Regions from separate parts of the Chryseomicrobium aureum genome, predicted to be linked through region 2. Evidence: riboswitches for the same ligand, from Rfam matches in the RefSeq annotation. Region 2 holds a riboswitch; the other holds the start of a gene.
The links. Region 2 has a riboswitch for S-adenosylmethionine ahead of ACF3OH_RS00300 (methionine ABC transporter ATP-binding protein). Riboswitches for the same ligand answer to the same signal wherever they lie in the genome.
Positions count from the first base shown of each region.

Region 1: it holds a riboswitch for S-adenosylmethionine, as region 2 does, so the genes downstream of both, ACF3OH_RS12235 (hypothetical protein) here and ACF3OH_RS00300 (methionine ABC transporter ATP-binding protein) in region 2, are expected to answer to the same signal.

Region 1 covers NZ_CP171117.1:2,342,539-2,346,726, forward strand. The annotation lists gene ACF3OH_RS12225 (glycerate kinase) at 1-281, opposite strand, end outside; gene ACF3OH_RS12230 (glycerate kinase) at 350-1,486, opposite strand; gene ACF3OH_RS12235 (hypothetical protein) at 1,498-1,779, opposite strand; SAM riboswitch class I at 1,856-1,957, opposite strand; gene ACF3OH_RS12240 (hypothetical protein) at 2,014-2,211, opposite strand; gene ACF3OH_RS12245 (DUF2188 domain-containing protein) at 2,314-2,682, shown strand; gene ACF3OH_RS12250 (NADPH-dependent FMN reductase) at 2,695-3,246, shown strand; partial or broken gene ACF3OH_RS12255 (patatin family protein) at 3,257-4,082, opposite strand.
Region 2 covers NZ_CP171117.1:49,686-53,873, reverse strand. The annotation lists gene ACF3OH_RS00315 (hypothetical protein) at 1-8, shown strand, start outside; gene ACF3OH_RS00310 (MetQ/NlpA family ABC transporter substrate-binding protein) at 97-957, opposite strand; gene ACF3OH_RS00305 (methionine ABC transporter permease) at 969-1,631, opposite strand; gene ACF3OH_RS00300 (methionine ABC transporter ATP-binding protein) at 1,621-2,646, opposite strand; SAM riboswitch class I at 2,739-2,841, opposite strand; gene ACF3OH_RS00295 (peptide-methionine (S)-S-oxide reductase) at 3,103-3,588, opposite strand; gene ACF3OH_RS00290 (alkaline phosphatase) at 3,894-4,188, shown strand, end outside.

The DNA of each region.
Region 1 (4,188 bases), 410 kb from region 2:
GAGGCTTCTGCCATTTCAATGACAGCTGTTACGCCGTCTCCAAGAATGCCATAGTGAGCTACGATTTCTCGACCTAAAGGATCTAAGACAGGTACATCAATCAGCCGACCAGCTGTGGCATCCACTAAAGCTTCAAGTGTACCTTCTCCTCCGTCGGCAATCGGAACAACCGTACAATTGATGTCTGGACGAACAGATTGAATCCCTTCTCGAATAGCCATTCCTGCTTCTTTCGCGCTAAGAGTTCCTTTAAACGAATCTGGACTGATGATGATGTTCATGTTCCTCACCCCATTTCATAAACGCTTACAAAAAGCCTAGCAGGTACTCTCACCCGCTAGGCTTTCGTTTATTCTCCGCGCTTTGAAGCGTACCAGCGCGCTGCCGCTTGTCGTAACACCTCTTCAGGCTTTTCAAGCGCTTGCTCTACTTCTTTCTCTGAAGTGGCAAGTACCACGACTTCATTGAAAACATCGTTAGCTTCTTCAGCCACATCGATATCGCCACTTCCAGCAAACAATGTCACCGGCAAGCCTTTGTCCCCTGCAAACTTCGCCACGCCATGCGGTCCTTTTCCTTCTAAGAACGTATGCGCATCAAGGCGTCCTTCTCCAGTAATTACGTGTGTAACACCAGACAATGCATTTTCCCATCCTGATCGCTTCAGCACAAAATCGATTCCGTGATACCACTTGGTCGGGAAAAATGCTTGGACGGCTCCGCCTAAGCCTCCTCCAGAACCCGCTCCTGCTCGGTCATGCAGACGAACCCCGGTATGTGCCTCGATGACATCTGCTAGCTGTTGGAGTGCTGCTTCCACTTCTTCCGACTCTTCTGCTTGCAGGCCTTTCGTCTCCCCATATAGACGCGTTGCACCTTGAGGCCCTATATATGGAATCTGTACATCACTCACTACTGCGAATGTACATTCTTGAAGACGTTTATCAAACTCTGCATCATCTAACCGATCAAGATGTTTAAGTTGTACCAAATCTCCTGACATTTCCTGACCCTCTTTGTCTAAAAACTTCAATCCAAGAGCCCGTAACATACCTGCTCCTCCGTCATTTGTTGCACTGCTCCCAATTGCCAAAACAAAATTGCGATGCCCTTCATCAAGTGCTGCACGAATCAGTTCACCGGTGCCAAACGTAGACGCGAGTCGTGGGTTCTGTTCATGCTTTTTGACATAGGAGAAACCGGAAGCTTGCGCCATCTCAATCACACATGTATGACGCGAAAGCCCTGTGACACCATACTTCGCCTCAACCGGACGGCCAAGCGGGTCATGAACAGTGGCCGTTTTGTATGTTCCTCTCGTTGCATTCATAAGCGCATCCAAAGTTCCTTCCCCTCCATCTGCAATCGGGAACTCTACAATTTCAAGCGTTGGATCGACAGACTGCAAGCCTTGTGCAATAGCACGGGTTGCTTGTTTAGATGTTAACGTTGTTTTCCAAGCATCTGAGCTGATGATGAATTTCATGGCTGTTCCCCCTAAAATAGTCGTTTGACGGATGGACCGAATAAGTAGAAATGTAAATCCTGTTTCTTTTCTTCTATACTTCGTGATAGTCGCGCAATCTCCTGCTCAAGTGCTGTAATTTCTTCGATCGCCTCATCGACTCGCTGGCGAGATATCTCTTCCCCAAGCTCCAAGTAGTGCAACTGCGCTTCTAGTGCTTTGACCTGTTGATGACGCTGCATAGCCCCCGCATAGCTTTTGACTTCTTTCGTCTTTAATTCATACAACTGCTTTTCAAGTGCTTCTTTTCCCATGTGAATCGCCTCCTAAAATTGTGCCAAACAAAAAACTCTTCCCCACGAGAGAGAAGAGTTGCAAGTGCACAATTTCTCCTCATCGTTCAGGTATCCCCTGTTGGATGGAGCACCTTACCGCGCGGGCAGGTTGCTGAGACTTCGTAGGGCCAATTCCCTCCATCTCTCTTGATAAGAAAAGAGTTCATGTTCAGTTAGGTCAAGTATAGCAGAAAGAGGGGGAATTTCCCAGCCTCATTTCGATCGGATATCATCTTCATCAGCATTTTTATGGTTATACAGTTCGTTCTCGCCATCTTTATCCGCAGGGTCTTCCCGATAAAAGAACGGATCACTATCGATTTTTTCTTCTTCAGTCAATGATTTTTCATCGCTTGGCATTGGAATCTTCCCACTATTTACTTTCTCTTTATCTTTGTCTTTTTCAAACATTGTGCATCCCTCCACTTATTCTGAATTAGTAAAGTATTCCCTCCAACCACCTGTTTAAAACGACTCGAGCAGGGAAATAGGAATTCAAGGAGGCGATTTGAAATGCCATGGACAAAAACGGACTATCCCGATTCCATGAAAAATTTAGACGCTAGTGTACGGAATAAAGCGATTGAGATGGCAAATGCGATGGTGGATGACGGTATGGAAGAAGGCCGCGCCATTTCTATTGCAACGGCGAAAGCACGTGACTATGTTAGCGGGAGTGACAATTCTTCACGCCCTCATTATGTAGTGAAAGCACATGAAGACGACTGGATACTTATGAAACAGGACGGAGAAAGGGCCATTAAGACGGCTACTACAAAAGAATCGCTTCTTGAAGAAGCAAAAACATATGTCAATGATAAAGATGGCATTTTAAAAGTGTTTAAACAAGATGGATCCGTTGAAGATACCTATTATGAATGAGGAGGAATGGTGATGAGCGAAAAATTAAAGGTAGGCATTATTTTAGGGAGTACGCGTGATGGTCGGGTCAGTCCACAAGTTGGAGAATGGCTCGTCGAAAAAGCGAAAGGTCGTGAAGACGCCAATTATGAACTGGTAGATATCAAGGATTTTGACCTTCCACTGCTTGGGACAGCTGAATCAGAAGGTGTAAAACGATGGAATGAAAAGCTCGACTCCCTCGATGCCTTTGTATTTGTTGTCGCAGAATACAATCACAGCATGACGGGAGCTTTAAAAAACGCATTTGATAGTGCGAAAGAGTCTTGGCACAACAAAGCAGCTGGAATTGTCAGTTACGGATCTGCAGGAGGTACACGTGCAGCTGAGCATGTTCGACAAGTATGCGCTGAGCTTATGATTGCAGATGTACGTGTACATCCTGTCTTATCCTTATTCTTAGATTTTGAAAAAGGACAAACATTTACACCTCGTGACCTTCACGACAAAAACGTCAACGACATGTTTGACCAAGTACTCGCATGGGGCGGGGCATTGAAACCACTACGTACAAACAAAGCCTGAGGAGACTTCCTCAGGCTTTTGGCATGATGGAATATGGTTCCCCTAGCCAGTCCATTAATTCGTCAAACCCATCTCGCCCACTTTTTAAGCCGAATTCATATAACGCAGACAACCGCTGTGGATTGCGTTCTGCTCGACTGATTTTAAACGTTTCTTGTGGATGAATAACAAATGCATCGCCTTGCGTTTCTAATTCATCCAGCCAATCCAGGGTATTGTTGATACATGAACTTACTGACGCCTGAAAACCGGGAAGCTGCTTTGCGATACCCCTTTGGACGTGTCAAAACGACAACGGGGCGCTCTACTCCATCCTCAAGTGCTTTCTTTAATGGGATTGGATCGGCAATGCCACCGTCCATTAACTTTAGCCCCTTATACTCAACTGGTGCAGCCATAAAGGGTAAAGAACTAGAGGCCCGAACCACCTTCAAAATCTCATCCCGAGGTGCTCCTTTTTCAAAATAGATTGGTTTTCCACTATAGCAATCAGTCGTTCCAATGACAAAACGTTCCGGAGATGCAGAAAACGTTTCGTAATCGAATGGGACAAGTTCATTCGGCAACTTATCAAAGAGCAAGTCCATCCCAAACAATTCTCGTTTTGTCACTAAATTTTTTAAAGAAATATAATCCGGATGCGTCACATAGTCAATGGATACTTTCCGATTTCTATCTCGTTGTCTAGCTGCATAGGAAGACCCGTGACATGCCCCTGCCGAAACCCCTATGACATATGGAAAATAATAGTCCTGCTCCATAAATGATTCTAAAATACCTCCAGTAAAAACGCCTCGCATGCCTCCGCCTTCTAAAATTAATCCAGCTCCGTTCATCGCGACCTCTCCTTTTTACTTCTCTCATTCTAGTATTTCGCAAAAGCAATCAGGAAGCAACTGGAATCTCGAAATTAAATCCTATCAAAGCACTTTGAATTGGAAT
Region 2 (4,188 bases):
TCGATTGATTAACCAAATAAGCTACGAAACATTTCTAAAGTTTAAGAAAAAACCCACCACAGCTAAGGGGGTCAAAGCTGCAGTGGGTGGGTGCCCTTATTGGAAATAGGTATTCATTTTGTCAAACATCGCTTGCGTCTCTTCCGCCGTCTTGCGGATGATGAACATGCTACCTTTGAACTCTTTGTTGATCGCTTCTTCTACTTCAGGATGTTGATACAATTCAACAATCTTTAAGTAGTTTTCGTTGTCTGCTTCATCTGCACGAGATGCGATGATATTGATGTACGGCTCGATGGACTCGGATTCTGTATCTTCATACACAACAGCGTCTTCAGCTGGAATAAGACCTGCTTGTACGGCCACACCATTGTTGATTAAGGCAATGGCAACGTCCGGAAGAACACGTGCTGTCTGTTGGGGTTCCATAGCGACAAATTCAAGCTCTAACGGGTTTGATGTGATTTTGTCTAAGTCTCCAGTGATCCCAAAATCGTCAGCTAGTTCAATCACACCTGCTTCTTGCAGAAGGTTCAGTGCGCGTGGAAGTGTTGATGCATCATTTGGAATGGCGACTTGATCACCTTTTTGCAATTCATCTAGTGACTCGATTTTATCTGAATACACACCAAGTGGCGCAAATACCGTTGTACCAACAGGTGCCAAGTCTTCCCCAGATTCCGCCACAAAGTTTGAGAAGAACGAGATCGTCTGGAACGCGTTCAAATCAATGTCCCCTGCTGCAAGTGCTTTGTTCGGCATGATGTAATCTGTGAATTCTACTACTTCTAAATCAATGCCTTCCTCTTTTGCAAGTTCTACGATGACCGGCCATTGCGGGCTATCCGCACCGTTCACCCCAATTTTGATTGTCTCTTCTGACCCATCGGCTGAGTTACAAGCTGCAAGTGTTAGAGCAGCTGTGGCAGCAAGTGCTGCAAGTTTTAGTCGTTTCATTTTTTAATCTCCTATCGTCTCATAATTTTTTTGGATAATGTATTGCCAAGCCACTGGGCGAGTTGCACCAGAAGAATCAAGATAATCACCGTCACGACCATGACGCTCGTATCAAAACGTTGGTAGCCGTATGTAATCGCGATGTGCCCGAGACCACCACCACCGACATATCCGGCCACTGCCGAGAAATCGATCAAGCTGACTGTCACAAACGTGAGACCAAGAATCAGTGGTCCAAGCGCTTCCGGAATCAAAACGGTAAAGACGATTTGGAACGGGCTCGCCCCCATCGCTTTCGCTGCTTCAATGACACCCGGGTCGATACTCAGTAAGTTCTGTTCAACGATACGCGCGACACTGAATGTTGCCATGATGGCCATCGGGAACACAGCAGCTCCCACACCAATTGTCGTCCCCATTACGAGGCGTGTCACTGGCATCAAGAATACGAGGAACACGATAAATGGAATCGGCCGAATCACATTGATCAGTAAGTTGAGAAGGCCGTATAACAAGCGATTTTCTAAGATATTGCCTTGGCGAGAGACGAATAAAGCGAGTCCCACCAATACGCCTAAAATCGAACCGAGAATCAGAGTCAGGATGACCATCGTGATCGTCTCGCCAGTTGCTTCTATGATGCGCTGATAAAATGTACTCCACTCAACTTTCATGGATGATCACCTCCTTGATGTCGACAACGTCTGCTAGTTCACGGATCACGTTTTGAATCGCGGTCGTCTCTCCTTTGAAGGAAACGACTAGGTTTCCTAGCAACTGATTTTGGATCTCTCGAACAGCGCCGTACACAACGTTAAAGTGGACATTGTGTTGCTGTGAGATTTTTGAAAGAAGCGGCTGACTCGTCGCACTTCCGGTAAACGTTACTTGGTAGATGTGCTCATCTCCCGCTGCTCGCCATTCTTTTAGCAATTCTTGAGAAGGAAGGTCTTTATTGACCGACTGGATAAACCGTTTTGTCGTCGGATGGGACGGGTTTGTGAAGACATCGAAGACTTCCCCGTGCTCGATGACGTGTCCGTTTTCCATAATCGCCACTCGGTTGCAAATGGTTGAAATGACGTTCATCTCGTGTGTAATCAAGAGCACTGTGATGCCGAATTCTTGATTGACGCGCTTCAAAAGTTTCAAGATGTCCTCTGTCGTTTCCGGATCAAGTGCGGACGTTGCTTCGTCGCAAATTAGGATTTCCGGGTTCGTTGCAAGAGCTCGCGCAATCCCAACGCGTTGCTTTTGCCCCCCCGAGAGTTGCTCAGGATAGTTATCTGCTTTATCAGATAGGCCAACGAATTCAAGTAACTCTTTTGTGCGTCTTGTGATTTCCGCTTTTGGCGTGCCTTCAAGTTTCAACGGATAGGCAACATTCCCTGCAACAGTGCGGGATGTGAACAAGTTAAAGTTCTGAAAGATCATCCCGATTCGTCGACGTTGCAAGCGAAGTTGTTTGGCTTTTAGAGATGTGATGTCGGTATCATTGATTTTGATGACGCCACTCGTCGGCTTCTCTAGAAGGTTCACGAGGCGAAGGAGCGTGCTCTTACCAGCTCCACTAAACCCGATGATGCCGAATATGTCGCCTTTTTTGACGTCGAGCGTGACGTTTTGGACGGCGTGCACATCACGCTTCCCGACTTTGAATGTTTTGGATACGTTTTGGAATGTAATCATGGTGGACTTCCCTACTTTCTTGCTAGAGTGCATAAAAAAAGACCTTCATCTCTTAAGAACATAAGAAATGAAAGCCATGAAAAAGCCTCTCAGTCTTATCTCTCAAGTGGTGGACACTTGCAGGATTTGGCACTGACGCATGCGCGCTTTGCCGAGACTTCACAGGGCCTGTCCCTCCGTCTCTCGTGATAAGAATTGCTGGTATGTAGTTTTGAATTTAGTTCGTCTTGCTAACTGTTTCACAGTCTAAAGCATCAAAGTTTTGTCGTCAATAGTAATTTTACTAATTTTTTTAGTAGTCTGACTATGTAAGCGGTTGCTTTGTTGGTACGACGCGGATAGTTTTTTATTAGTTTTATTGAAAATTCTTTAAAAAGCATTATTTTGATTTCCTAGATGTGAACAAGCTATCTAATAAAAATCAGCTTCCTTTCTAGTACAGAAAGGAGGCTCGTCTCATGTAAGCACGTTCGATTTGTATTTTGTCAGCAACTGCTGTGGAATGTGGCAGTAATCATCCGGACAGCGAGCAAGACGGTCTTGGTGTTCTTCTGCACTTCGTACATAATTGGTAAGCGGCAGAACTTCTACAGCAATTCGGTCCTCATCTTCACGTTTCTTGATGAACGCCTTGGCCTGCTCTACATGTTTTGGGTCTATACTATACACCCCAGTTCGATACTTCTCCCCGACGTCTTCTCCTTGTTTGTTGATACTGTATGGATCGATGATTTCAAAAAGATAGCCCATCAACTCGTCGACAGATACCACATCTGGATGAAAAGTCGTTTTTACACATTCCGCATATCCGTCATATTCCCCGTCTAACGTTTGAGAAGTTCCATTTGCTCTTCCTGCTTCAGTCGAGACAATCCCTGGCAACGTCTTCACAAATGCCTGCACGCCCCATAGGCATCCCCCTGCTAAATAAATCGTCTGCATGCAAAATCTCCCCTTGTACTTCAATTAGAATAGAGATTAAATCATTAGTTAGTTATTTCTATTATCTCATAACACCCTAAAATTCTTTAGTAGATGATGTAAAGTCAGATAGTTTATGAATTCATCCGTCAAAATGACTGCAAACGGAACGGTCTATATAGCTACTAAAAATTAAATAGTTTTCAGGTTTCCTTTGACTAAAAACCGATTTTCCCTGTGTTACGTAAGCTTTTACATTGACGTCACATTTCCTTTACATTCAGTTGATATCGTTGCCGTGTACCAAACAAAAGGAGGAAATGTGTATGAAAAAACAGCTTGTAACAGCCGCTTTGGTGGGAGGACTTGTCGTATCCGGGATCAGTGTCAATGTGACAATGGATTACGCAGAAGCACGGAATGATAACGCTCATAATGGGAAAGTCAAAAATGTAATTTATATGATTCCAGACGGCTACAGTGCCGCCTATGCAACGAACTACCGTTGGTTCAAAGGCGAAGACTCTTCTTTTGATCCATATGTAAAAGGTCTAATCAAAACCTACTCAGCAGATACAGAAGTGACGGACTCAGCTGCTGCTGGGACGGCGATGGCAACAG